DNA from 3 places in the Streptomyces sp. NPDC005302 genome. Region 1 is predicted to be linked to each of the others. Evidence: predicted binding sites of a transcription regulator. Region 1 holds the regulator's gene; each other region holds the start of a gene.
The links. The regulator HrcA, encoded in region 1, represses chaperone genes, less so after heat shock. The targets are predictions, from matches to a motif close to TTNGCACTCNGNNNNNCNGAGTGCNAA.

Region 1 (9,606 bases):
CTCGCCGCGGGCGTCCACGTCGATCTTCTTCGACAGGTCGCCCTGCGCCACCGCCGTGGCCACCTGGGCGATGTTGCGGACCTGCGAGGTCAGGTTGTCGGCCATGTAGTTGACGTTGTCGGTCAGGTCCCGCCAGACGCCCGAGACCCCGAGGACCTGGGCGCGTCCGCCGAGCCGTCCGTCCGTACCGACCTCGCGTGCCACGCGGGTCACCTCGTCGGCGAACGCGCGCAGTTGCTCCACCATCGTGTTGACGGTGTCCTTGAGTTCCAGGATCTCGCCCCGGGCGTCGACCGTGATCTTCTTCGACAGATCGCCGTTGGCGACGGCGGTGGTGACCTGCGCGATGTTGCGGACCTGGGACGTCAGGTTCAGGGCCATGAAGTTGACGTTGTCGGTGAGGTCCTTCCAGACGCCCGACACCCCGCGCACCTGGGCCTGGCCGCCGAGGTTGCCCTCGGTGCCGACCTCGCGGGCGACGCGGGTGACCTCGTCGGCGAAGGCGGAGAGCTGGTCGACCATCGTGTTGATGGTCGACTTCAGTTCGAGGATCTCGCCCTTCGCCTCGACGGTGATCTTCTTGCCGAGGTCGCCCTGTGCCACGGCGGTGGAGACGAGGGCGATGTTGCGGACCTGCGAGGTCAGGTTGTCCGCCATGAAGTTGACGTTGTCGGTGAGGTCCTTCCAGACCCCCGACACGCCCCGCACCTGGGCCCGTCCGCCGAGGTTGCCCTCGGTGCCGACCTCGCGGGCGACGCGGGTGACCTCGTCGGCGAAGGCGGAGAGCTGGTCGACCATCGTGTTGATCGTCGACTTGAGTTCGAGGATCTCGCCCTGCGCGTCGACCGTGATCTTCTGGCTGAGGTCACCGTTGGCGACCGCCGTGGTGACCTGTGCGATATTTCGAACCTGTGACGTCAGGTTGGACGCCATGAAGTTGACGTTGTCGGTGAGGTCCTTCCAGACCCCCGACACCCCCCGGACCTGCGCGCGGCCGCCCAGCCGGCCCTCGGTGCCGACCTCGCGGGCCACCCGGGTGACCTCGTCGGCGAACGCGGAGAGCTGGTCGACCATCGTGTTCACGGTGAGCTTCAGTTCCAGCAGCTCACCCGTCGCCTCGACCGTCACCGTACGGGTCAGGTCGCCGCGTGCCACCGCCGTGGTCACCAGGGCGATGTCCCGCACCTGGGCCGTCAGCCGGGAGGCCATCGTGTTGACCGCCTCGGTCACGTCCCGCCAACTCCCGGACAGCCCGGTCGCCTTGGCGCGGCCGCCGAGCCGCCCCTCGGTGCCTACCTCGCGGGCGACCCGGGTGACCTCGCCGGTGAACAGGGAGAGCTGGTCGACCATTCTGTTCACGGCGCGCCCCAACCGGCGCAGATCGCCCCGGAGTTGACGGTTGCCGTCGTGCAGGTCGACGCGCTGGGTCAGATCGCCGCCGGCCACCGCGTCGAGGACGCGGGTCGCGTTCGCCGCGGGTGCCACCAGCGCGTCGAGCAGTTGGTTCACGTCGTCGACGCGCGTCGTCCACTTGCCGCCGCCGGGGCTGGCGGCGAGCCGCTCGTCGAGCCGTCCGTAGCGGATCAGCTCCCTGCGGACGCGCTGCACCTCGGAGTTGAAGTGGGAACTGCGGTCCATGATCTGGTTGAACATCGTGTTCAGCTCGGCGACCAGACCGTGTGCCGTCTCCGGCACCTTGCTGAAGTCGCCGTCCCGCGCCGCGGTCATCGCGGCGAGCAGGGGACGCAGGTCCGATGCTCGAATCTGTCCGTCTTCGAGCACATGCATACCACTGTTCTCACTCATGACGGCCCACTTCGGTGACTCGATGCTTATGGGCGCGGCCAGTCTGTCACCCTGTCCGCACCGGCTGAGGTGTATTCGTCCGAACTGCTCAGGGAGCCGCACAGTGGGGGCCATTCCGACGCAACGCGAGTCCATGGCGTGCGCCCCGGGTGCGCCCGCGCACCACCGCGCCGGCCAGGACACCGTGGCCCGTACGACCCTGCCGGGCACCCCGCTCGCCCCCGGAGCCGCCCGCCGCTACCTCCGTGACACGCTCCTGGGCTGGGCCGAACTGGCCCTGCCCGGCGCCGAGATCATCGACGACCGGCTCACCGGCGACGCCGCCGTGGTGGTGAGCGAACTCGTCACCAACGCCGTCGTCCACGCGGGCACCGACGTCGAGCTGCTGTGCCGCCTGGAGCACGCGCCCGACGGTCCGCCCGGCCCGCTGGTCATCGAGGTGACCGACCACCACCCCGCCCGCGCGATACGCGACGACAGCCCCGAACGCCCTTACGGGACACCGGAGTACGGGCGGGGCCTGCGTCTGGTCTCCGCCCTCTCCGAGGCCTGGGGGATCACCTACCGCCCGGGCGTCAAGACGGTGTGGGCGCGCCTGCTGCTCGACGGGAGCGCCGACACCCTGCCGGGCGCCGAGGCGTTCGCCGCGCCGGACACCCGGTCCCCGGCGGACGCGTTCGCGGGGAGCGACCTCACCGGCAGAGGTGGCCGCGCGGGGACGGACGGCGCGGGTGGCGGCGGATCGCCCGGCGCAGAGCCCGCGCCGGGCGGTGCCGCCCCCGGGAACCGCCTCGCGGGCGCACGCGGCCCCGGTGGACGGGGCCCGGCCGGACCCACCTCGACCGCGTCCGTCTTCGCGGCGCCCGTCCCGGGGGCGCCCGCGGCCTTCTTCCCGGGCGGGGACACCTTCGACCCGTCCGGCTTCCCCGCCGCGGCCCCGGGCGGCACCGCCTCCGGAGCATCCGCCACCGGCGGCGCGCGGAACCCCTCCGAGGGGCGGGACTGGCTCGACCGCGGGGCCCTCTCCTTTCTCGCCGAGGCCTCCGACCTGCTGGCCGGACAGCTCGACGAGGACCTCGTCGCCGCGCTCGCCGGACAGCTCCTCGTCCCGCGGCTCGCCGACTGGTGCGCGGTGTGGCTGGAGGACGAGGCCACCGACCGGGCGGGCGGTCTCGGCCTGGCCCTCGGACCCCGCCTCGCCCGCGTCTGGCACGGCAGCGAGAACCTCATCGAGGACCTGCGCGACGTCCTGGAGGAGGATCCGCCGCGACTGCCCGACGCGGTCAGGTCCCGCGCCGTCCCCGTGCCCTGGCCCGGCGAGGCGCTGGGCCCGCGCGGAGCGAGCGGCGCGGCCCTGGCGTACCGGCTGATCGCGGGCGGCCGTCCGCTGGGCACGCTCGTCATCGGACGGGCCGGACCCGCCGGTTTCGCCGACGAGGTCACCGGGCTCGTCGAGGACCTGAGCCGTCGGATCGCGCTCGCCATCGGCGCGGCCCGCCAGTACGCGCGCCAGGCCACCATCAGCCGGGTCCTGCAGCGGGGGCTCCTGCCGGGCGCGGTCGCCGAGATCCCGGGCGTGCGCAGCGCCCTCGTCTACGAGCCGCTCGACGAGGGCGGCCCCAGCGGTGACTTCTACGACGTGTTCCCGGCCGGGGACGGCCGCTGGTGCTTCGCGGTCGGCGACGTCCAGGGCAAGGGGCCCGAGGCCGCCGTCGTGATCGGCCTCGCCCGGCCCTGGCTGCGGCTGCTGTCCCGCGAGGGCTACGACGTGGCGGACGTCCTCGACCGTCTCAACCAGCTCCTCCTCGACGACGCGACCGAGGCCGCCGACGCGGCGGCCCGCGCGCTCGTGGCGGCCGGCGGCCCCGGGCTCGGCACCGACCTCGGCCCGCAGACCCGCTTCCTGTCCATGCTCTACGGCGAACTGGTCCCCTTCGAGGGCGGCGTGCGCTGCACCCTCGCCTCCGCCGGACACCCGCTGCCGCTGCTGCTGGCCCCCGACGGCGACGTACGGGAGGTGGCCGTGCCGCAGACCCTGCTCGGCGTCTTCGAGGACCCCGGCTACACCTCCGAGTCCTTCGACCTGCACCCCGGCGACACCCTGCTGTGCGTCACCGACGGCGTGACGGAGCGGCGCGAGGGGACCCGGCAGTTCGACGACGACGACGGGCTCGCGCAGGCCCTCACGGGGTGTACGGGCCTGAACGCCGAGCTGATCGCGGAACGCATCCGCGCACTCGTCCACGAGTTCGGGAGCCGCCCGCCGGAGGACGACATGGCCCTGCTGGTCCTACAGGCCGAGTAGCTCCGCCGGCCCGCTCCCACCCGCCGCCCCCACGGTCCCGGTCACGCGATCCGGCCGCCCGTCCACAGGCCGGGACCGTTCACTCCGCCCGTGCTGGACAATGGAACGCATGCCTTCCGCACTCCCCGACGGCGAGCCCGTCCCCGACGACGGGGCGCTGCCCGCGCGCGCCCTGGCCGGGGCGGCCGAACGGCCCCTCGGGTTCTACCTCCACGTTCCGTACTGCGCGACCCGCTGCGGGTACTGCGACTTCAACACCTACACGGCGACCGAGCTGCGGGGCACCGGAGGCGTGCTCGCCTCCCGCGACAACTACGCGGACACCCTGATCGACGAGGTCCGCCTCGCCCGCAAGGTGCTCGGCGACGACCCGCGTCCCGTCCGCACCGTCTTCGTCGGGGGCGGCACACCCACCCTGCTGGCCGCCGACGATCTCGTCCGGATGCTGGGGGCGGTCCGTGACGAGTTCGGGCTCGCGGACGACGCGGAGATCACCACGGAGGCGAACCCGGAGTCCGTCGACCCGGAGTACCTCGCGACGCTCCGCGCCGGCGGCTTCAACCGCGTCTCCTTCGGCATGCAGAGCGCCCGGCAGCACGTGCTGAAGGTGCTGGACCGCACCCACACCCCCGGCCGCCCCGAGGCCTGTGTCGCCGAGGCCCGCGCGGCCGGCTTCGAGCACGTGAACCTCGACCTGATCTACGGCACCCCGGGGGAGTCGGACGACGACTGGCGGGCCTCCCTCGAAGCGGCCCTCGGCGCCGGCCCCGACCACGTCTCGGCGTACGCGCTCATCGTCGAGGAGGGCACCCAGCTCGCCCGCCGCATCCGCCGCGGCGAGGTCCCGATGACGGACGACGACGTCCACGCCGACCGCTACCTCATCGCCGACGAGGTGATGTCGAAGGCCGGCTTCGACTGGTACGAGGTGTCGAACTGGGCCACTTCCGAGGCGGCCCGCTGTCTGCACAACGAGCTGTACTGGCGCGGCGCCGACTGGTGGGGCGCGGGCCCCGGCGCGCACAGTCACGTCGGCGGCGTCCGCTGGTGGAACGTGAAGCACCCCGGCGCCTACGCGGCGGCGCTCGCCTCCGGCCGCTCCCCGGGCGCCGGACGCGAGCTCCTCTCCGGCGAGGACCGCCGCGTCGAGCGCATCCTGCTCGAACTGCGGCTGCGCGAGGGCTGCCCGCTCTCGCTGCTGCGCACCGACGGCCTCGCGGCCTCCCGCCGCGCCCTGTCCGAGGGCCTCCTCGAACCGGGCCCGTACGACGACGGCCGCGCCGTCCTCACCCTGCGCGGACGCCTCCTCGCGGACGCGGTCGTCCGGGACCTGGTCGACTGACCGGACACCACCGGACGACACCGGACGTCACGGACACCACCGGCCGGCACCGCACGCGTGCCCGGGCCGAGGGGTGCCCGGCCGTGCCCCCGGCTACTCCGGCGCCGTGACGAAGTCGATCAGTTCCTCGACCCGGCCCAGGAGTTCGGGCTGGAGGTCCTTGTAGGAGCGGACCCGGGACAGGATGTGCTGCCAGGCCGCGCCGGTGTTCTCCGGCCAGCCCAGGGCCCGGCACACGCCCGTCTTCCAGTCCTCGCCGCGCGGGACCCGGGGCCAGCCCGGGATGCCCACGGAGGACGGCTTCACGGCCTCCCAGATGTCGATGTAGGGGTGGCCGAGCACCAGGGCGTGCTCGCTCGTCACCGCCGCGGCGATCCGGGACTCCTTCGAGCCGGGCACCAGGTGGTCGACGAGCACGCCGAGCCGGGCGTCGGGGCCCGGCGCGAACTCCTCGACGATCGCGGGCAGGTCGTCGACGCCCTCCAGGTACTCCACGACGACGCCCTCGACGCGCAGGTCGTCGCCCCAGACCCGCTCGACCAGTTCGGCGTCGTGGCGGCCCTCCACGTAGATGCGGCCGGCCCGCGCGACCCGGGCGCGGGCGCCGGGCACCGCCACCGAACCGGACGCGGTCCGGCTGGGACGTACCGGCGCCGCGGCCGTCGGGCGGACCAGCGTCACCACCCTGCCCTCCAGCAGGAAGCCGCGCGGCTCCATGGGGAACACCCGGTGCTTGCCGAAGCGGTCCTCCAGGGTGACCGTGCCCGCCTCGCAGCCGATCACCGCGCCGCAGAAACCGGTGCCGGGCTCCTCGACCACCAGACCGGGGTCCGCCGGGACCTCGGGCACGGGCTTGGGCTTCTTCCACGGCGGGGTCAGGTCCGGAGAGTACTGGCGCATTCGCATGACGATAGGAGAAGCGCGCCGGGCCTCACCGCGACACGCCGAAACGCGCGGCCAACGCGTCCCGCTGCGAGCGGACGAACGCGGCGTCCACCAGCGCTCCGTGGCCGGGCACGTACACAGCGTCGTCACCGCCGAGCGCGAGCAGCCGGTCGAGGGCCCCGGGCCAGCGGGAGGGGACGGCGTCGGAACCCGCCTGCGGCTCGCCGGACTCCTCGACCAGGTCGCCGCAGAACACCACCGCCGGGTCCCCCGGCACGACGGCCACGAGGTCGTGGGCGGTGTGGCCCTCACCCGTCCGCACCAGCCGCACCCCGACGCTGCCGCCCAGCTCCAGGTCCAGGGCGCCCCGGACGCCCTGCCGGGGGCGTACGAGGGCGTCGGACGCCTCCTGTGCCGCCAGGGGATCCAGCCCGTTGCGCACCGCGTCCGCGCGCAGCTCCTCGCGGCCGTTCCCGTACACCCCGGACGAGCCGTCCGCGACGAACACCTCGGCGCCCTCGAACGCGGCGGCGCCGAAGACGTGGTCGAAGTGCGGGTGGGTGAGTGCGAGGTGCGTCACGTGCCGCCCCGGGCCGAGCAGCCGCTCCGCGTCCGCGCGCAGCGCCGCGCCCTCCGCGAGGCGCGATCCGGCGTCGATCATCAGCGCGGCGTCCTCGCCGACGACGAGCCCGACGGTGCAGTCCCAGTCCGGAAGCCGCCGCCGGCCGATCCGGGGCGCCACCCGTTCCCACCCCAGCTCTTCCCAAGTCAGCCTCATACGGCGACGCTAGCGGTGACCGGGTGTCGCGCACGACATCGCAGGCCCGCCCTTGCCGGGGCCGTGCCTCACCGCCGTACACTGGCCCGGGGAACGCTGGCACTCGGGCGCACTGAGTGCCAGGCGAAAAGCCACGAAGGCCACGAAGACCACGGAGTCGACTTCTGGAGGTGTGCGCGATGCTCAGTGAACGCAGGCTCGAGGTGCTCCGCGCCATCGTCCAGGACTATGTGGGCACCGAGGAGCCGGTCGGCTCCAAGGCGCTCACGGAGCGGCACCGGCTCGGCGTCTCGCCGGCGACCGTCCGCAACGACATGGCGGTCCTGGAGGACGAGGGCTACATCGCCCAGCCGCACACCAGCGCCGGACGCATCCCCACGGACAAGGGATACCGGCTCTTCGTCGACAAGCTCGCGGGCGTCAAGCCGATGACCGCGCCCGAGCGGCGCGCCATCCAGAACTTCCTGGACGGAGCCGTCGACCTCGACGACGTCGTCGGCCGGACGGTGCGGCTGCTCGCGCAGCTCACCCGCCAGGTCGCCGTCGTGCAGTACCCCTCGCTGACCCGCTCGACCGTGCGGCACGTGGAACTGCTCTCGCTCGCCCCGGCGCGCGTGATGCTCGTGCTGATCACGGACACCGGCCGGGTCGAGCAACGCATGATCAACTGTCACGTGCCGTTCGGTGAGACTTCTCTCGCCGATCTGCGGGCCCGGCTCAACAGCCGGATCGCGGGCCGCCCCTTCGCGGACGTCCCGCAGCTCGTGCAGGACCTCCCGGACGCCTTCGAGGCGGAGGACCGGGGTACGGTCTCGACAGTGCTCTCCACTCTGCTGGAGACACTGGTCGAGGAGACCGAGGAGCGGCTGATGATCGGCGGGACCGCCAATCTCACCCGTTTCGGACATGACTTCCCTCTCACCATCCGGCCGGTGCTCGAAGCGCTGGAGGAGCAGGTCGTGCTCCTCAAGTTGCTTGGAGAGGCCGGGGATTCGAGCATGACCGTGCGAATCGGGCATGAGAACGCGTATGAGGGACTCAACTCCACGTCCGTGGTCTCGGTCGGCTACGGTTCGGGCGGCGAGGCAGTAGCCAAACTCGGCGTGGTCGGCCCGACCCGCATGGATTACCCGGGAACGATGGGAGCGGTACGAGCGGTGGCACGGTACGTCGGACAGATCCTGGCGGAGTCCTGAGTGGCCACGGACTACTACGCCGTACTCGGCGTGCGCCGCGACGCGTCCCAGGACGAGATCAAGAAGGCGTTCCGGAGGCTCGCGCGCGAGCTGCATCCGGACGTCAATCCCGATCCGAAGACGCAGGAGCGCTTCAAGGAGATCAACGCCGCCTACGAGGTGTTGTCGGACCCGCAGAAGAAGCAGGTCTACGACCTCGGCGGTGACCCGCTGTCCCAGCAGGGCGGAGGCGCCGGCGGCTTCGGCGCGGGCGGCTTCGGGAACTTCTCGGACATCATGGACGCCTTCTTCGGCACGGCCTCGCAGCGCGGACCGCGCTCGCGGACCCGCCGTGGCCAGGACGCCATGATCCGGCTGGAGATCGAGCTGGACGAGGCGGCCTTCGGCACCACGAAGGACCTCCAGGTCGACACCGCCGTCGTCTGCGCGACCTGCAGCGGCGAGGGTGCCGCACCCGGGACCTCCGCGCAGACCTGTGACATGTGCCGCGGCCGCGGCGAGGTGTCCCAGGTGACGCGGTCGTTCCTCGGCCAGGTCATGACCTCGCGGCCGTGCCCGCAGTGCCAGGGCTTCGGCACCGTGGTCCCGACCCCGTGCCCCGAGTGCGCGGGCGACGGCCGGGTCCGCTCCCGCCGCACCCTCACGGTCAAGATCCCGGCCGGTGTGGACAACGGCACACGGATCCAGCTCGCGGGCGAGGGCGAGGTCGGCCCCGGCGGCGGCCCCGCCGGCGACCTGTACGTCGAGATCCACGAGCTGCCGCACTCGACGTTCCAGCGTCGTGGCGACGACCTGCACTGCACGGTCACCATCCCGATGACCGCCGCGGCCCTCGGCACCAAGGTGCCGCTGGAGACCCTCGACGGCATGGAGGAGGTCGACATCCGTCCGGGCACGCAGTCCGGCCAGTCGATCCCGCTGCATACCCGGGGCGTCACGCACCTGCGCGGCGGCGGCCGCGGCGACCTCATCGTGCACGTCGAGGTCACCACGCCGACCAAGCTCGATCCCGAGCAGGAGCGGGTCATGCGCGAGCTCGCCCAGCTGCGCGGCGAGGAGCGGCCCACCGGCCAGTTCCAGCCCGGGCAGCAGGGGCTCTTCTCCCGGCTGAAGGACGCCTTCAACGGTCGCTGACGCGACGGCGGTACGGGGCGGTGTTCCCGCCCCGTACCCGCCTGCCGCGCAACCCCGTAACCGAGCGGACGGCCGGATTCGGACTTGTACGGAGGACGTGACAACATGCCGTCATGTCCTCCGCGCTGACCGATCTCTTCCCTCACCCGATCGTGCAGGC
Region 2 (9,606 bases), on a different contig from region 1:
GTGTTCAGACCGGTGCCCGGAGGGGCTCCTGGGGCACGGCAGAGGGCCCGGCCGTGGGGCGCCGGGGCGGATTCCGTGCGGGTCGCCGCGTCCTGCCCGTGCCGGGAAAGAGACTCACCGCACACGAAGGACGAGGGGGGGGGTTTCCTACTGCTCGGCGAGGGCGCGGAGCCGGCTCAGGGCGCGGTGCTGGGCGACCCGGACGGCGCCCGGTGACATCCCCAGCATCTGACCCGTCTCCTCGGCCGTGAGGCCCACCGCGATCCGCAGCAGGAGCAGCTCGCGCTGGTTCTCGGGGAGGTTGGCGAGGAGTTTCTTGGCCCACTCGGCGTCGCTGCTGAGCAGCGCGCGCTCCTCAGGACCGAGGGAGTCGTCGGGACGCTCCGGCATCTCGTCGGAGGGAACGGCCGTGGACCCCGGATGGCGCATCGCGGCGCGCTGGAGGTCGGCGACCTTGTGCGCGGCGATGGCGAAGACGAACGCCTCGAAGGGGCGCCCGGTGTCCTTGTACCGCGGAAGGGCGAGGAGTACGGCGACGCAGACCTCCTGCGCCAGGTCCTCCACGAAGTGCCGCGCGTCGCCCGGGAGCCGGGACAGACGGGTGCGGCAGTAGCGCAGTGCGAGGGGGTGTACGTGGGCGAGCAGGTCGTGGGTCGCCTGTTCGTCGCCGTCGACCGCGCGATGGACGAGCGCACCGATCCCCGTCGTCTCGTCTTCGCGCATCGGTCCATGGTGCCTTGACGCCGAAGCGTCCGCGGCACCGCGTCCGTAGTTGTGCACCGAAGCGTTATGAGCAGGTGCGCCGGAACTCATCTCCTGCGCCCTCCCCTTCCGCTCGTCCGACTTGTCCCCGAGGAACTCCACACCTCAAGGATGCGGCATCCGCCGGGAAACGGGGATCGGACACCGAAGACACTCTCTTCGAGGGCCCGGCCCCACCCGCCGTCCGGCGGGTAGGGACTACTACGGTCATACCCCCGAGTCCGCTCACCTAGCGGACCAGGCCCCAGCGGAATCCGAGCGCGACCGCGTGCGCCCGGTCCGACGCGCCGAGCTTCTTGAACAGTCGCCGGGCGTGGGTCTTGACCGTGTCCTCGGAGAGGAACAGCTCACGGCCGATCTCCGCGTTCGAGCGGCCGTGGCTCATTCCTTCGAGCACCTGGATCTCCCGCGCCGTGAGCGTGGGCGCGGCGCCCATCTCGGCCGAACGCAGTCTGCGCGGCGCGAGCCGCCAGGTGGGGTCGGCGAGCGCCTGGGTCACGGTGGCGCGCAGCTCCGCCCGTGAGGCGTCCTTGTGCAGATAGCCGCGGGCGCCGGCGGCGACGGCGAGCGCCACACCGTCCAGGTCCTCGGCCACGGTGAGCATGATGATGCGCGCACCGGGGTCGGCGGACAGCAGCCGCCGGACCGTCTCGACGCCGCCCAGTCCGGGCATGCGTACGTCCATCAGAATCAGGTCCGAGCGGTCGGCACCCCAGCGGCGGAGTACTTCCTCGCCGTTGGCCGCCGTGGTCACGCGCTCGACACCGGGCACGGTCGCGACCGCGCGGCGGAGCGCCTCTCGGGCAAGCGGGGAGTCGTCGCAGACGAGGACGGATGTCATGGCCGCCCTCCGCAGCTGATGCGCGTCACCTTGAGCCTCCAGGCTGTTACGAATCGTCACCTGTGCGGTCGACACTCGCCGACGGATAGGACCGTCTGCCCGAGCGCTTGTTCCTTCGACCGCCTCCGTCCATCTCAACGATGGTCACCCGAAAGAGTTACGGGGCAGTCGGCCGTCATCGGCACTGTACGTGAGGGTGCGGACACGGTGGAGACATGCGCGCCGACCCTCAACGTTTCATCACAACCTATGCCCCATTTAGCCTGTTTTCTTCCCCTTTGCTGGTGTCTGCGGCTAGATTCGCAATGAGTCATATTTTCATCTCCTTAGATCGTAGATGTACGGTCGGTGGGCACAGAGCAGCCCAGAACGGCAACAAGGGGACACGCAATGGCAGATTTCTCACGCCTTCCCGGTCCGAACGCGGACCTCTGGGACTGGCAGCTCCTCGCGGCCTGCCGCGGGGTCGACAGCTCGCTCTTCTTCCACCCGGAGGGCGAGCGCGGTGCGGCACGGAGCGCTCGCGAGAACTCGGCCAAAGAGGTCTGCATGAGATGCCCGGTACGCGCCGAGTGCGCGGCGCACGCGCTCGCGGTGCGCGAACCGTACGGCGTGTGGGGCGGACTGACCGAGGACGAGCGCGAAGAGCTCATGGGACGGGCCCGCAACCGACTGGTGACGGCATCGGCCACCGGCAGCGGCAGCGGCTCCGCTTCGAACACTTGAAGGAACGTTTCTGCATAACGGGCGCTCCTGAGGGCACCCGTGCGGGTTCCTAGCGGGCGGCCGCCGTCGCGAGCCGGTCCAGCGTCGCGGCCACCGCCGGCACCTCGGCCAGGTCGGGGAGCGTGAGGGCCACGATCTCCCGCCGCACCGCGGGTTCCACCGTCACCGTGCGTGCACCCTTCGGGCGTACGGACTCGATCGCGAGTTCGGGGAGGACGGCGACACCCAGTCCCGCGCCCACCAGTCCGACCACGGCCGGATAGTCGTCCGTGGCGAAGTCGATGCGGGGCTCGAAGCCGGCGCCGCGGCAGACCTCGACCAGTTGGCCCCGGCAGCGCGGGCACCCCGCGATCCACGACTCGGCGGCGAACTCCCCGATGGAGACGGACTCCGCGCGCGCGAGCCGGTGCCGCTCGGGCACGAGCCCGACCAGACGGTCCGTCAGCAGCGGTCGTACGACGAGGTCGTCCCACTCCTCGACGCCCGGCGCGCCCTCGTACCGGAAGGCGAGCGCGATGTCGCAGTCGCCCGCCCGGAGCTTCTCGACGGACTCGGGCGGTTCGGCCTCCTCCAGGGAGACGCGGGTGCCGGGGTGGGCGGCGCGCAGGGCGGCGAGAGCTGTGGGCACCAGGGTGGAGCTGCCGCTGGGGAACGAGACGAGCCTGACCCGGCCCGCCCGCAGTCCGGCGATGGCGGCGACCTCCTCCTCGGCGGCGGTGAGGCCGGCCAGGATGCTCGCCGCGTGCCGGACCAAGGCCTCACCCGCCTGGGTGAGGCGCATCTCGCGGCCCGTGCGGATGAGCAGCGGGGTGCCGACCGACGCCTCCAGCGCCTTCATCTGCTGGCTGACGGCGGGCTGGGTGCAGCCCAGCTCGCGGCCTGCCGCCGAGAAGGAACCGGTGGTGGCGACGGCGCGCAGGACACGGAGATGACGGGCCTCGATCACTTTTCGAGCATAAGCCAGGCTTGGGTACGGCGCCGAATATGGCATCGACGCTTTGGAAGGGATCACTTAGCGTGGGGCCATGAAGCTTCTGTCGCTGAACGTGGGCCGGGCGCGGGCCGTCGACTACACGGACCACCCGGACGGCGTGACCGGGATCGACAAGCGGCCGGTCGAGGGGAGCGTGCGCGTGGCGGCTCCCGGCCCGAAGGGGAGCGCCGCGAGCGGGCTCACCGGGGACACCGTGTGCGACCTGCGCCATCACGGCGGCGACGACCAGGCGGTGTACGCGGTCGCGCGCGAAGACCTCGACGCCTGGGAGCGCGAGCTGGGACGCCCTCTGCCGAACGGCGTGTTCGGCGAGAACCTCACGACGGAGGGGCTCGACGTGTCCGGCGCGCTGATCGGCGAACGCTGGCAAATCGGTTCCGAGGTGGTCCTGGAGATCACGAGCGGCCGCATCCCGTGCCGCACCTTCCAGGAGCACCTGGGTGAGAAGGGCTGGGTCAGGCGGTTCACGCTGCGGGGCGCGCCCGGCGCGTATCTGCGGGTGATCGTGCCCGGTGAGATCCGTGCCGGGGACGCGGTCCGGATCGTCCACCGGCCCGCTCACGAGGTGACCGTCGCCGTCCAGTTCCGCGCGGTCACGACCCAACGGGAGCTGCTTCCGGACCTGTTGGCGGCCGGCGACGCCTTGCATCCGGAGGCGCGGGCGGCGGCGGAGAAGTACGTGGCGCAGTACGGCGGATGAGGTGGGCTCCGGGCCGGCCGGTCCGGGGTGAGGGGAAGTCGAAGAGCGCCGCCGGGCGTTGGGCGGCACCGGGCGCGGGGCTCCTGAACAGGTCACTAACCTTGCGCCATGACAACGGCTCTGATTACGGGATCGACCGCGGGAATCGGTGCCGCCTTCGCGCGGCGGCTGGCGGCGGACGGGCACAACCTCGTGCTGGTGGCACGGGACACGAAGCGGCTGCACGAGCAGGCGACGGAGCTGCACGACCGGCACGGCATCGAGGCGGAGGTACTGACCGCCGACCTGGCGACGGACCAGGGCATCGAGGCGGTCGCCGTCCGCCTCGCGGACCGCAGGAGCCCGGTCGACCTGCTGGTGAACAACGCCGGGTTCGGCAACAAGGGCCACTACCTCGACGTGTCGATGGCGGACGAGCTGACGATGCTCAAGGTGCACTGCGAGGCGGTGCTGCGGCTGACGTCGGCGGCGGCCGAGGCGATGCGTGAGCGCGGCCGGGGCGGCATCGTCAACGTCGCGTCGGTGGCCGCGTTCGTGCCGCGGGGGACGTACGGCGCGTCGAAGGCGTGGGTCGTGCAGTTCACCCAGGGCGCCGCGAAGGATCTCGCGGGCAGCGGCGTACGGCTGATGGCGCTGGCCCCCGGCTTCGTGCGGACCGAGTTCCACGAGCGGGCCGGGATGGGCACGGACAACATCCCGAACTGGATGTGGCTCGACGCGGACAAGCTGGTCGCGGCGGCGCTCGCCGACCTGGCGCGCGGCCGGACGCTGTCCATCCCCGACGCCCGGTACAAGGTGCTCATGGGGGTGGTGAAGGTGACACCGCGCGCGCTGCTGGGCGGGATCACGTCGAAGACGGGGCGCAAGTACGGCCCCCAGTAAGGGGATGACGACGTGAGTCGGGCTTCGTTAAGCGAGAAGGTCCCCGTTCCTTGAGGAACGGGGACCTTTTCACGCGGTCACGCCCCGGCGGGCGTGCCCGTGTTCACGACGCGGTGCGTCAGTGGGAGTGACCGTGGCCGTGGCCGTGACCGGCGTCGCCCTCTTCCTCGGCCGGCTTCTCGACGACCAGGGTCTCGGTCGTGAGGAGCAGGGAGGCGATGGAGGCGGCGTTCTCCAGGGCGGAGCGGGTGACCTTGACCGGGTCGATGACGCCGGCCTTGACCAGGTCGCCGTACTCACCGGTGGCGGCGTTGAAGCCCTGGCCCTTGTCGAGCTCGGCGACCTTGGAGGTGATGACGTAACCCTCCAGGCCGGCGTTCTCGGCGATCCAGCGCAGCGGCTCGACGGCGGCCTTGCGGACGACCGCGACACCCGTGGCCTCGTCGCCGGTCTTGCCAAGGTTGCCCTCGAGGACCTTGACGGCGTGGACGAGCGCGGAGCCACCACCGGAGACGATGCCCTCCTCGACCGCGGCGCGGGTCGCGGAGATGGCGTCCTCCAGACGGTGCTTCTTCTCCTTGAGCTCCACCTCGGTGGCGGCGCCGACCTTGATCACGCACACGCCGCCGGCGAGCTTCGCGAGGCGCTCCTGGAGCTTCTCGCGGTCCCAGTCGGAGTCCGTGTTCTCGATCTCGGCCTTGATCTGGTTGACGCGGCCGACGACCTCGTCCGAGCTGCCGCCACCGTCGACGATGGTGGTGTCGTCCTTGGTGACGGTCACGCGGCGGGCGGTGCCGAGCACGTCCAGGCCGACCTGGTCGAGCTTGAGGCCGACCTCCTCGGCGATGACCTGACCACCGGTGAGGGTGGCGATGTCGCCGAGCATGGCCTTGCGGCGGTCACCGAAGCCGGGGGCCTTCACGGCGACGGCGTTGAACGTGCCGCGGATCTTGTTCACGACCAGGGTCGACAGGGCCTCGCCGTCGACGTCCTCGGCGATGATCAGGAGCGGCCGCGAGGCGTTCGCCTGGATGACCTTCTCCAGCAGCGGCAGCAGGTCCTGGATGGAGCTGATCTTGCCCTGGTGGATGAGGATGTACGGGTCGTCGAGGACGGCCTCCATACGCTCCTGGTCGGACACCATGTAGGGCGAGAGGTAGCCCTTGTCGAAGGCCATGCCCTCGGTGAAGTCCAGCTCCAGGCCGAAGGCGTTGGACTCCTCGACGGTGATGACACCGTCCTTGCCGACCTTGTCCATCGCCTCGGCGATGAGCTCGCCGACCTGGCTGTCCTGGGCGGAGAGCCCGGCCACGGCGGCGATGTCGGACTTGTCGTCGATCGGGCGGGCCGTCGCGAGGAGCTCCTCGGACACGGCCTTGACCGCGGCGTCGATGCCCTTCTTCAGGAGGGCGGGCGACGCGCCGGCGGCGACGTTGCGCAGGCCCTCGCGGACGAGCGCCTGGGCCAGCACGGTGGCGGTGGTCGTACCGTCACCCGCGATGTCGTTGGTCTTGGTCGCCACCTCCTTCACCAGCTGGGCGCCGAGGTTCTCGTACGGGTCGTCGAGCTCGACCTCGCGCGCGATGGTCACACCGTCGTTGGTGATGGTGGGGGCGCCGAACTTCTTGTCGATGACGACGTTGCGGCCCTTGGGGCCGATCGTCACCTTCACCGTGTCGGCAAGCTTGTTGACGCCGCGCTCGAGGGCGCGACGGGCGTCCTCGTCGAACTTCAGGATCTTCGCCATGGGAGCGGTTCAGCCCTCTCGGAAAACTTGGGAGAAACGAACGGCGCCCCCAGCGCCCGGTTCATCAGAAGTAGCGGGGGCCAGGGGCGCAGTTCACTGCAATGCTTGGTGCGGGACTGTCCGGGGAATGACCCCGAACGCCCTTACCGGGTGAATTACTTCTCGATGATCGCGAGTACGTCGCGAGCCGAGAGGACGAGGTACTCCTCGCCGTTGTACTTCACCTCGGTGCCGCCGTACTTGCTGTAGAGCACGACGTCGCCGACGGTGACGTCGAGCGGAAGACGGTTACCGTCCTCGAAGCGGCCCGGGCCCACGGCCAGGACGACGCCCTCCTGGGGCTTCTCCTTGGCGGTGTCCGGGATGACCAGGCCAGAGGCCGTGGTCTGCTCGGCGTCGAGCGGCTGGACCACAATGCGGTCCTCGAGCGGCTTGATGGCAACCTTGGAGCTGGTGGTCGTCACGATCCGACCTCCCCCTTCGGAGATCTCACGGGGTTAACTGTCTGAGGTGGCGACCAGGTCGATCCGTCGTCGCGGGTGCCGGATCTGCCCGTCGCTATTGGCACTCTCCAGTGGGGAGTGCCAGGCCTGACACTATGACTGCGATTAGCACTCGGTCAAGCGGAGTGCCAAAGCCGAGCGTCGTGGCGCGGTCCCGACGGCCCCCGTCGGACGTCCGGGCGGACCCTCTGGAAGCGGTTCCCGGGCGCTAGAGGTAGTTCTCCAGCCGGGCGGGCGTGAAGCCTTGCGCCTGGATGCGCCGGAGCAGCCGGAGCGTGGCGGCCGTGAGGTCGGGCTCCTCGAAGCCGGTGAGGATGTCGCCGGGCCGGAGCCGGTGCGCGCCGGGGGCCCTGCCGAGGACGACCGCGCTGACCCCGCAGTCGCCGGCGGCCCGCAGGGTGGTCGCGTCGTACCGGCCGTAGGGGGGTCGCAGCAGCCGCGGGCGGATGCCGAAACGCTGCCGGAGCTTGTCCTGCTGCCCGCAGATCTCGGCGCGCTGGCCCGCGTAGGGCAGGCCGCGCAGGGAGGCGTGGTCGAGGGTGTGGTTCTGGACGGTCGCGCCGACCTCACGCAGCCGGGCGAAGTGGGCGTACCCCGGCCCGACGACACTGTCCGTGAGGAACACGCTGACGGGCAGCCGCAGTTCACGGACCATGTCGACGAACCGCGGATCGCGTTCGGCTCCGTCGTCGTACGTCAGGAAGACGACCTTGTCGCGGGTGCGGACGTGGTCCACGACGGGCGGCAGGCCCGGGCCCGCGGTGCGCGCGGTGGTCCGGGCGGGCGCTCGGGGCGCCGGGGCGAGCGGGGCGGCCAGGCCCCAGCGGCGGTACGCCGTCTGCTGCGGGTGCACCCGCTGCGCCGCCTTCTTGCCCAGCCGCTCGATCGGGTCGACGGACTGCGCGCAGCCGGTGAGCAGCAGCGCCGCGAGCAGTCCGGCGACCGGCACCCGCAGCCTCACAGGTAGTCCTCCAGGCGCGCGACCGCGTAGCCCTCGGCCGTGACCCTCTTCAGGAAGCGGCGGACCAGGTCGGGCATGGTCCCCTTCCAGTCCTTGCGGCCGCGGAAGTGGGTGAGGACGATGTCGCCGGGGTGCAGGTCCTGGTCCTCCTCGCGGTACTCCCAGTGGTCGACGAAGACTTCCTCGTCCCAAATGGGCGCGTGCGTGACGCCGCAGGACTTGGCGGCTCGGAGGGTGTCCTGGTTGTAGTTGCCGTAGGGCGGGCGGAAGAGCGACGGCCGCTTGCCGAACTGCTTCTTCATCACGTCCTGCATGCCGCAGATCTCGTGCTTCTGCTGCGCGTAGGAGAGACCGGGCAGGTAGGGGTGGTGCAGCGTGTGGTTGTTGAGGGTGATGCCGCGGTCGCGCATCTTCCGGAAGTACCCGTAGTCGTCCTTGATCAGGTAGTCGCTGAGGAAGGCGGTGTACGGGATCTTCAGGTCGCTCATCATCCGCAGGAACTGCGGGTCCTTCTCCTCGCCGTCGTCGATGGTGAGGAAGACGACCCTGTCCTTGGTGGGCACGGTGGTGAAGACCGGCGGCAGCCCGAGTTCCTTCTGGCCGTCGACCTCGAACCCCTTGCGGGCCTCGATGACCGGCTTCTTCGCGGGCGGCGCCGGGGGCAACAGGGGCGCGGTGGGCAGCCCCCAGCGCTTGGCGACGGCGGTGCGGGCGGCCTGCGCCTTGCGGAGCCGCAGGGCGTACGAGTCGAGGGCGCGGGCGGGCGCCGCCTGGAGCCGGCCGGCCTGCTGGCCGGCGGCCGGGCGGACGGCGCGGGAGCCGGAGCCGTCCGCCGCACAGCCGGAGACGAGGACGGCGAGGGCCATCGCGCCGATCCCGCAGCGCACACCAGCCCTATTTGCGCCGTTCTTATAGTTTTGTCGTACGGATCGCATGGGCCCGGATCCTCGCAGGTCACCGCCCGGACGCGGCCCCGACACCGCGGCCGGAGGCACACCGTCCACCGACTGGCCCACAATGGCCGGGTGAACGACGTCTCCTTCGCCTCCCTGCTCACCTCCGAGGGCCGCGCCCTGCTCGCCGAGGTGCACGGCACCGAACCGGCGCAGGAGCTGGCCGTCGCCACCCGGCTGCGCCGCGAGCACCCCGTCGAGCTGGTCTCGGCGGCCCTCGGACAGGCGCGGCTGCGGCAGCGGGCGGTGGCGAAGTTCGGGTCCGAGGACGCGGGGCGGATGTTCTTCACGCCCAACGGGGTGGAGCAGTCCACCCGTACGAGCGTGGCGGTCCACCGCGCCGAGCGGCTGCGCGCGCTGGGCGTCCGCTCCGTCGCCGACCTCTGCTGCGGGATCGGCGGCGACGCGATCGCGCTGGCCCGCGCGGGCATCCGCGTCCTCGCCGTGGACCGCGACCCGCTCACGGCCGCCGCGGCACGGGCGAACGCCGACGTGCTGGGACTCGCCGACCTGATCGAGGTGCGCGAGACCGATGTC
Region 3 (9,606 bases), on a different contig from region 1:
CAAAAGGAAACTGATGGGCAGACACATAAGACGGGTGGCCGCGCTCGCCGCGCCTCTGGCTCTCGGCGCGACCCTGCTGGCCCCGGCCGCCGCCCAGGCGGAGACCGTGGTCTCCGGGAACTACACATCGGTCTTCAACTACCCCAAGCCCACGACCTACGACTCCTCGATCAACGTCTCGGTAGGCGACCTGATCGACCTCGCGGCTCCCGGCTCGACCCTGTACATGGGCATGTACTGGTTCAACAGCGCGGACCTGCGGGCCAAGCTCACCGCCGCCCAGAGCCGCGGCGTCACGCTGCGCATCATCTCGGAGTCGGCGAACCGGCCCAGCAGCGACCTGGACAGCCTCGCGCTGACCGGCGGCTCCACCCTCACCTGGTGCTCCCGCGGGTGCCTCGGCAACGGTTCGGGCGACACGAACGCGATCGACCACGACAAGTACCTCGTGCTCGACTCGCTCACCGACGGACGCAAGAACGTTGTCTGGCAGGCCTCTCAGAACCTCGCGGGCGGCCAGGACGGCGAGATCAACAACGCCGTCGTCGTGTCCGGCAACGCGACCCTCGCCTCCCGGTACCGCGCGCACTTCAACGACCAGGTCAAGCACGCCGGCGACAGCCTGCACACGACGTACGACCACACCACCGGCGACCCCGCGTCCCCGGTCGAGGCGTACTTCTCCCCGCGCGACACCGCCTCGGACGCCGCCCACTACGGCAACGCCGACATCCTCGCCTCGTTCATCGACCAGGTCGACTGCTCGATGGACGGGAAGATCCGTATCTCGGCCGCCGAACTCGACCAGCGGACCACCCGTCCCGCCGTCTACGACGCCCTGGCGACGAAACGGTCCGAGGGATGCGGTGTCGACGCGAACGCCCGCGACCTCAGTGACGGCGGCGGCAACAAGGGCATCAACGACCTGACCGCCCTCGACATCGCGGCCTACGGCAACCGTCCCGGCGGCTGCCGCTACAAGACCTCGGCGGGCGCCTCCTGCAACCACGGCACCACCCACTCCAAGTACCTGCTGACGGAGTGGAAGAAGAGCGACGGCACCCAGGTCCAGCACGTGTACACGGGCTCCCACAACTGGACCGCGGGCTCGCTGAAGACGAACGACGAGACGATCCTGCGCATCGACGACGCGGGCACCTACCAGGCGTACGTCGCCAACTTCAACAAGGTGCGCGCGAGCGCGGTCGACCTCGACGCCGCGAAGTACGGCTCGACGGCCCAGCACTACTCCCGGGTCAACGTGGGCACGAACGGCGACCAGCACTACAGCGCCGTCGCCTCCGGCGGCACCTCCTCGGTCTACACCGCTGTGGCCTACGAGCAGGGCGACCGGCACGACTCCTCGGACATCGAGCTGGGCACCGACGTGTACCTGCGCCTGTACAAGGACGGGGCGCCGCTGTGGGACGAGAAGCTGCTGAGCAACGGCAACACCGGCACCGGCACGACCTGGTCGCACCAGAAGCCCGACGTCGGCGTGGACGACCAGGGCAACGCGATCGTCGTGTGGGCCAAGGACGACGACGGCAACAAGTACGCCGACATCGCGGTCCGCAAGGTGACCCCGGGCGGCACGGTCACCACCCTGCCGCGCCCGCACGCCTCCGGTGACGGCGACCAGCTGCGGCCGACGGTCGCGGTGGCGGGCGACGGCTCCTACAGCGTCGCCTGGGAGAACACGGCCGACGGCTCGACCCTCAACCAGGTGTACGCGAGCAGCTGGTCCGCGACCGGCGCGCTGCGCTACCAGGACGTTCAGGTCAGCACGATCAACTCCGGTGCCGCGGGCTCCAACCGACGGCCCGACGCGGCGATCGACGACGCCGGGAACACCGTGATCGCCTGGGAGGAGGACGCGGACGGCAACGGCGGCCTCAACATCGGTGTCGCCAAGCTGAACACCTCCGGGGGCTTCTCCGTGGCCCGCAAGGTGGGCAACTCCCTCACCGACGGGCAGCAGAGCAAGCCCGCGGTGGCCTCCACGGGCGACGGCCGGTTCGTCGTGGCCTGGACCGACGAGTACACGACCGGCGCCGGCACCCTGGTGCGGCCGCAGCGGATCAACCAGCGCTTCTTCTCGGCGACCGGCACTCCCGCGGCGGCGGACCGGCGGACCGCCGAGGACGGCACGGACACCGGCCCCTACGTCGACGGCAAGCGGCCGGTCTCCGACCAGGCGGACGCCGATGTCACGGTCGCCGACGACGGCACCTTCGTCGTCGCGTGGAAGGAGGCCTTCGACGTGCTCGTCGGCAACCCGGCCACCCTCTTCGCGGGCCAGGACGACGTGTGGGCCCGCGGCTTCAACGCCGACGGCACGACGACCGGAAGGTTCCCCGCCACCCGCATGAACGTGGTGACCGGCGGCGGCCAGGGCGGCCCGGCCGTGGCCACGGCCGCGAACGGCCGGCTCGCGCTGACGTACTCGGACGACTACGACGCCAACGGCTTCAACGAGATGCGGCTGCGCGACGCGTTCAGCAACTCCTGATCACCCCGGGAGAGCGTGAACGCCCGAGGGCGGCACCCCCAGTGGGGGTGCCGCCCTCGGTCTCGTACTGCGACGAACCGCTGATCCGCGAGGGGATCAGAAGTCCATGTCACCGCCCGGCATGCCGCCCGGAGCGCCGCCTGCGGCGGCCTTCTCCGGCTTGTCGGCGATGACGGCCTCGGTGGTCAGGAACAGCGCGGCGATGGAGGCGGCGTTCTGCAGGGCAGAGCGCGTGACCTTCGCCGGGTCGATGATGCCTTCGGCGATCATGTCGACGTACTCACCGGTCGCGGCGTTCAGGCCGTGGCCGACGGGAAGGTTGCGCACCTTCTCGACGATGACGCCACCCTCGAGACCACCGTTGACGGCGATCTGCTTGAGCGGGGCTTCCAGCGCGAGCTTCACGGCGTTGGCGCCGGTCGCCTCGTCACCGGTGAGCTCGAGCTTCTCGAAGACCGAGGAAGCCTGGAGCAGGGCCACGCCACCACCGGCGACGATGCCCTCCTCGACGGCCGCCTTCGCGTTGCGAACGGCGTCCTCGATGCGGTGCTTGCGCTCCTTGAGCTCGACCTCGGTGGCGGCACCGGCCTTGATGACGGCCACGCCGCCGGCCAGCTTCGCCAGACGCTCCTGGAGCTTCTCGCGGTCGTAGTCCGAGTCCGAGTTCTCGATCTCGGCACGGATCTGGTTGACCCGGCCGGCGACCTGGTCGGCAGAGCCGGAGCCGTCGACGATCGTGGTCTCGTCCTTGGTGATGACGACCTTGCGGGCACGGCCCAGCAGGTCCAGACCCGCGTTCTCCAGCTTGAGGCCGACCTCCTCGGAGATGACCTCGCCGCCCGTGAGGATGGCGATGTCGCCGAGCATGGCCTTGCGGCGGTCACCGAAGCCCGGAGCCTTGACGGCGACGGACTTGAAGGTGCCACGGATCTTGTTGACGACCAGGGTCGACAGCGCCTCGCCCTCGACGTCCTCGGCGATGATCAGCAGCGGCTTGCCGCCCTGCATGACCTTCTCGAGGAGCGGGAGCAGGTCCTTGACGTTCGCGATCTTGGAGTTCGCGATCAGGATGTACGGGTCGTCGAGGACGGCCTCCATACGCTCCATGTCGGTGGCGAAGTACGCCGAGATGTAGCCCTTGTCGAAGCGCATACCCTCGGTGAGTTCCAGCTCCAGACCGAAGGTCTGGGACTCCTCGACGGTGATGACGCCTTCCTTGCCGACCTTGTCCATCGCCTCGGCGATGAGCTCGCCGATCTGGGTGTCGGCGGCGGAGATGGAGGCCGTGGAAGCGATCTGCTCCTTGGTCTCGACATCCTTGGCCTGCTCCAGCAGGGCACCGGAGACGGCCTCGACGGCCTTCTCGATACCGCGCTTGAGGGCCATCGGGTTGGCGCCGGCGGCGACGTTGCGCAGACCCTCGCGCACGAGCGCCTGGGCCAGCACGGTCGCCGTGGTCGTACCGTCGCCGGCGACGTCGTCCGTCTTCTTGGCGACTTCCTTGACCAGCTCGGCGCCGATCTTCTCGTACGGGTCCTCGAGCTCGATCTCCTTGGCGATGGAAACACCATCGTTGGTGATCGTGGGCGCGCCCCACTTCTTCTCGAGGACGACGTTACGGCCCTTGGGGCCGAGGGTGACCTTGACGGCGTCGGCGAGCTGGTTCATCCCGCGCTCGAGACCGCGCCGTGCCTCCTCGTCGAACGCGATGATCTTGGCCATGTGAAGTGGTCCTCCCGGACGGGGTGGATTGCTCCGGATCGCGCCCGCGCCCGCGACGGACGGCCTGCATGCCCTGTGGTTCCTTGCCCCACCGGCCTGCGGACCTCGCTGGCCCGATCCAAGTTCTGTCACTCTCACTGGGAGAGTGCTAACGCCAATGATTAGCACTCGACCCCGCCGAGTGCAAGGTGCGCTCGCGAAGCGAGGCTCGTCGAGGGGTGGCGGTCGGGCGACGGGAGGGCGCAAGCGCCTCCCGGGAAACACGACCTCGCCAGGAGCCGGCACGGCGGCCCTCGGAGCGGCGCGCGCGGCGCCCCCACGGCCTACGCGCCCGCGCGCGCGTAGGGAAGACGCACGAGGGGCCCGCATCCCTGGTGGGATGCGAGCCCCTCGGCGTGAGTTGCGTCGGTGGTCGTTCGCGCCCGATCAGACGGCGAGTTTGACCATGTCCGCCTGCGGACCCTTCTGGCCCTGCGAGATCTCGAACTCCACTCGCTGACCCTCTTCAAGGGTGCGGTAGCCGTCCATCTGAATCGCGCTGTAGTGCACGAAGACGTCCGCACCACCGTCGACCGCGATGAAGCCGTACCCCTTCTCCGCGTTGAACCACTTGACGGTGCCCTGAGCCATGCCTAACTCCCCTATTACTGGCCCTTGCACAGACCCGCACTTCGCGGATCCGGGTCAGACCTCCACCCCCCAACGGGTTGGGGGTGTGCGCCGGAACGCGTCGACCGCGGCTGAATGTATCTGTCCAACTGCCGTCTGCAACAGGTCAATCGGACGAGAATTCTGGGCGCGACTGATCGCCGGTATAGGGAGAATTCGAGGAGATCCCGGGCAAGTCGGGCCCCGTATATGCCATAAACGGCTCAAATGGGCCGGGCACTTTGGCTACTTCTTGTCGGCTGCCGGGAGAGGACTCATATGCGTCCGGCATGAAACCAACATCAAGAACGGGGCGACTTCCCCAACCCTACCCCGTTCAACCCTACAGAATTGCCCCCTCCGCTTCTCTCACGGAGGGGGCAATTCGATGAACTCTTCGTGTTCGGCATTACCGAGGGTAACGATCAGCCTCCGGCGACGGCCGGAATGATCGAGACGCCCACACCGTCCGGGGTCGCCGTCTCCAGGCCCTGCTCGAAGCGCACGTCGTCGTCGTTCACGTACACGTTGACGAAGCGGCGCAGCTTGCCCTGGTCGTCCAGGACGCGTGCGCTGATGCCCGTGTGGTTCTTCTCCAGGTCGCTGATGACCTCGGCGAGGGTCGTGCCCTCGGCCGTCACCTCCGCGGCGCCCCCGGTGTAGGTGCGCAGGATGGTGGGGATGCGGACGTTGACGCTCATGATGCGAGGCCTGCCTCTCGGAAGGAGTCGAGGTTCGGGCGGATGGTCGCGGTCAGCCCGGTGTCGGAGGCCACCGCGTCCAGGGTCTTGAGGCCGTCGCCGGTGTTCAGCACGACCGTGGTGAGGGTCGGGTCGAGGAGACCGTTCTCGATCAGCTTGCGGGTGACGCCCACGGTCACACCGCCGGCCGTCTCCGCGAAGATGCCCTCGGTGCGCGCGAGCAGCTTGATCGCGTCGACGATCTGCTCGTCGTTCACGTCCTCCACGGCACCACCGGTGCGCCGCGCGATGTCGAGCACGTACGGCCCGTCCGCCGGGTTGCCGATGGCGAGCGACTTGGCGATGGTGTCCGGCTTCTGCGGCCGGACGACGTCGTGGCCGGCCTTGTAGGCCACGGAGACCGGCGAGCAGCCCTCGGCCTGGGCGCCGAAGATCTTGTAGGGCCGGTCCTCGACGAGTCCGAGCTTGATCAGCTCCTGGAGGCCCTTGTCGATCTTCGTGAGCTGGGAGCCGGAGGCGATCGGCACGACGAGCTGGTCCGGCAGCCGCCACCCGAGCTGCTCGCAGATCTCGTACGCCAGCGTCTTGGAGCCCTCGGCGTAGTACGGGCGGAGGTTGACGTTGACGAAGCCCCAGCCCTCGCCGGCCGGGTCGCCGATCAGCTCGGAGCAGAAGCGGTTCACGGCGTCGTAGTTGCCCTCGATGCCGACGAGCTCGCCGCCGTAGACCGCGGCCATGACGACCTTGCCCTGCTCCAGGTCGTGCGGGATGAACACGCAGGAGCGGAAGCCGGCGCGGGCCGCCGCGGCGCCGACGGCGCCGGCGAGGTTGCCCGTGGAGGAGCAGGAGAGGGTGGTGAAGCCGAAGACGCGGGCCGCTTCGATGGCCTGGGCGACGACGCGGTCCTTGAAGGAGTGCGTCGGGTTGCCGGAGTCGTCCTTGACGAAGAGCTTGCCGGCGTCGACGCCGAGCTCGCGGGCCAGGTTGTCGGCCTGCACGAGCTTGGTCCAGCCCGGGTTGATGTTCGGCTTGTCCGCCACGTCCGCGGGGACGGGCAGCAGCGGCGCGTAGCGCCAGATGTTCGCGGGTCCCGCTTCGATGCGCTTGCGGAGTTCTTCGGTTTCGTAGGCCGAGAAGTCGTACGCGATCTCCAGCGGGCCGAAACACTCCTCGCAGGCGAAGACCGGGCCGAGGGGGACGCGATGTCCGCACTCCCGGCAGGAAAGCGCCGCGGCCGGGCCGAGATCGACCGCTTCTGCGGAGTTCGTGGTGCTTGCAACTGTCTGCGCAGCCATGGAGGCGAGGCCCTTTCTCCTCATCTTCCTCACGACGCACTTCGCCGTGAGACGGATTTGGCACCTTCCCTAGCCGGGAGCCTCGCGACACGATCGACTTCGATCGGTACGAGACCGGCTGGAGGGTTGCCGGGGCTTCATCGGGCCGTATCCCTCTGCCCCTCTGGATGAGCGGTATTAAATTGTTGAACTGTTGAACACAGTTGGCGCCGATGATCCAGGACATGCGATGGTCATCCGCGTTGTTCAAGACTGTAACCGAAGGCCAGGACAGTTGAAGCAGTCGTCCGAACCGCGAGACGACGGCAAGCGATCAGCCGCTGGCCGCAGCGGGCACGCTGATGAGAGCGTGTGATCAGACAGTGAGGAGCCGCAGACCGTGCTGAATGACGTCGAACGCTGGCTGAGCACACGCTCCTGGTCCCTGACCGACCGCCCGCTCCACAGGATCATGGCCGCGAAACGCACCTCCGGATCGACGGTCAGCGTCGTGCTGCCCGCGCTCAACGAGGAGGAGACGGTCGGCGAGATCGTCTCGATCATCCGCCACGACCTGATGCAGCAGGTGCCCCTCGTCGACGAGATCGTCGTCGTCGACTCGGGCTCCACGGACCGCACCTCCGCGGTCGCCGCCGCCGCGGGCGCGCGGGTCGTGCACCGCGACGACATCCTTCCCCGGCTGCCGGCCGTGCCCGGCAAGGGCGAGGTCCTGTGGCGGTCGCTGCTCGTGACGAGCGGGGACATCGTGTGTTTCATCGACGCGGACCTCAGGGAGTTCTCGTCCGACTTCGTCTCCGGGATCGTGGGCCCCCTGCTCACCGACCCCGGCGTCGACCTGGTGAAGGCCATGTACGACCGTCCGCTGGGCGGCGCCGCCGGACAGGGCGGCCGGGTCACCGAGCTGATGGCCCGCCCCCTGCTGAACATGCACTGGCCGCAGCTCGCGGGCTTCGTGCAGCCGCTCGGCGGGGAGTACGCCGCCCGGCGCTCCCTGCTCGAACAGCTGCCGTTCCCCGTCGGGTACGGCGTCGAGCTGGGCATGCTCGTCGACGCCCTGCACCTGGTGGGCCTGGACGCCCTCGCCCAGGTGGACGTCGGGGTGCGCAAACACCGCCACCAGGACGGCCAGGCCCTCGGCCGCATGGCCGCCGCGATCTACCGCACCGCCCAGTTGCGGCTGGCCCGCGGCCACCTGATCCGCCCCGCCCTCACCCAGTTCGAACGCACGCGGGACGGTTTCCGGCCGCGCACGTACTCGGTGGACACGGAGGAAAGGCCCCCCATGTCCGAAATCGCCGAGTACCAGCAGCGCACAGCGGCTTGAGCGGGCCCGTCGGCCGGCGATCGCATACGGCCGACGGGAACGTTTGAGCGTTTCGAGACGGGGCTAGGTTTCGAGGCATGGCTTCCACGCACGGTGCCCACGGCATCCTCGTCGCGTCCAACCGCGGCCCGATCACCTATCAGACCCAGGACGACGGCTCACTGCAGGCCAAGCGCGGCGGTGGCGGGCTCGTCTCCGGGCTCTCGGCGATCGGGCCGGACGCGGACGCCCTGTGGGTGTGCGCGGCTCTCGGTGACGGCGACCGGGAGGCCGTGCGGCGCGGGGTCGGCGAGGACGGCGTGCGGATGCTGGACATCGACGCCGAGGTGCACGCCGACGCGTACAACGGCATCGCCAACTCCGTGCTGTGGTTCGTCCACCACATGCTGTACCAGACCCCGCTGGAGCCGGTCTTCGACGCCGGGTTCCGGCGCCAGTGGGACGCGTACCGCGCCTACAACCAGGCCTTCGCCGAGGCGCTGGCCGAGGAGGCCGCCGAGGGCGCCTCGGTACTGGTCCAGGACTACCACCTGTGCCTGGTGCCGGGGATGCTCCGCACGCTCCGCCCCGACCTGCGCATCGGCCACTTCTCGCACACGCCGTGGGCGCCCGTGGACTACTTCCGGATGCTGCCCGACGACATCCGGGCGGAGCTGCTGGACGGCATGCTCGGCGCGGACCGGCTGGCGTTCCTGACCTGGCGCTGGGCGACGGCCTTCCTGGACTGCGCGGCGGAGATCGACCCCGGGCGCTACCGGGTGACGCCCGCCTCGGAGGCGTCCCCGGCGGTCGAGCACCTGGACGGCGCCCCGCCGCGGCGGACCCTCGTCGGCGTGCACGGCCTCGGCGCGGACGCCGAGTTCCTGCGCGCCCGCTCGCACGAGGACGACGTCGAGGAGCGGATCGTCGCGCTGCGCGAGGAGATCGGCGAGGGCCGCAGGACGATCGTCCGCGTCGACCGGACCGAGCTGTCCAAGAACATCGTGCGCGGCATGCTGGCCTACCGGCAGCTGCTCGACGACCACCCGGAGTGGCGCGAGCGGGTCGTGCACGTGGCGTTCGCCTACCCCTCGCGGCAGGACCTCGCGATCTACCGGGACTACACGGCCGAGGTGCAGCGCGTCGCCGACGAGATCAACTCCGTTTACGGGACGCCCGGTTGGACTCCGGTCGTGCTGCACGTCAAGGACGACTTCGCGCGCTCGCTCGCCGCGTACCGGCTGGCGGACGTCGCTCTGGTGAACCCCATCAGGGACGGCATGAACCTCGTCGCCAAGGAGGTCCCGGTCGTCTCGGACGAGGGCTGCGTCCTGGTCCTGTCCCGCGAGGCGGGGGCCTACGAGGAGCTGGGCGAGGACGCCGTCTCCGTGAACCCGTACGACATCATCGGCACCGCGCGGGCGC

Region 2: a site for HrcA is predicted at 7,261-7,287, ahead of groES (co-chaperone GroES). Genes of this name have one in related genera too.
Region 3: a site for HrcA is predicted at 4,360-4,386, ahead of groL (chaperonin GroEL). Genes of this name have one in related genera too.

Annotation. Positions count from the first base shown of each region.
Region 1 covers NZ_JBEXGN010000012.1:38,351-47,956, forward strand. The annotation lists gene ABZT74_RS19595 (HAMP domain-containing protein) at 1-1,728, opposite strand, end outside; gene ABZT74_RS19600 (SpoIIE family protein phosphatase) at 1,910-4,111, shown strand; gene hemW (radical SAM family heme chaperone HemW) at 4,221-5,453, shown strand; gene ABZT74_RS19610 (DUF3097 domain-containing protein) at 5,547-6,353, opposite strand; gene ABZT74_RS19615 (MBL fold metallo-hydrolase) at 6,385-7,116, opposite strand; gene hrcA (heat-inducible transcriptional repressor HrcA) at 7,296-8,312, shown strand; gene dnaJ (molecular chaperone DnaJ) at 8,313-9,446, shown strand; gene ABZT74_RS19630 (nitronate monooxygenase) at 9,560-9,606, shown strand, end outside.
Region 2 covers NZ_JBEXGN010000011.1:169,517-179,122, forward strand. The annotation lists gene ABZT74_RS18985 (sigma-70 family RNA polymerase sigma factor) at 148-723, opposite strand; gene ABZT74_RS18990 (response regulator transcription factor) at 992-1,603, opposite strand; gene ABZT74_RS18995 (WhiB family transcriptional regulator) at 1,994-2,329, shown strand; gene ABZT74_RS19000 (LysR family transcriptional regulator) at 2,379-3,275, opposite strand; gene ABZT74_RS19005 (MOSC domain-containing protein) at 3,355-4,023, shown strand; gene ABZT74_RS19010 (SDR family oxidoreductase) at 4,132-4,905, shown strand; gene groL (chaperonin GroEL) at 5,024-6,652, opposite strand; gene groES (co-chaperone GroES) at 6,808-7,116, opposite strand; gene ABZT74_RS19025 (polysaccharide deacetylase family protein) at 7,364-8,116, opposite strand; gene ABZT74_RS19030 (polysaccharide deacetylase family protein) at 8,113-8,982, opposite strand; gene ABZT74_RS19035 (SAM-dependent methyltransferase) at 9,142-9,606, shown strand, end outside.
Region 3 covers NZ_JBEXGN010000002.1:375,032-384,637, forward strand. The annotation lists gene ABZT74_RS04045 (phospholipase D-like domain-containing protein) at 14-2,512, shown strand; gene groL (chaperonin GroEL) at 2,609-4,234, opposite strand; gene ABZT74_RS04055 (cold-shock protein) at 4,661-4,864, opposite strand; gene ABZT74_RS04060 (MoaD/ThiS family protein) at 5,308-5,583, opposite strand; gene thrC (threonine synthase) at 5,580-6,878, opposite strand; SAM riboswitch class I at 6,896-7,052, opposite strand; gene ABZT74_RS04070 (glucosyl-3-phosphoglycerate synthase) at 7,258-8,202, shown strand; gene ABZT74_RS04075 (trehalose-6-phosphate synthase) at 8,280-9,606, shown strand, end outside.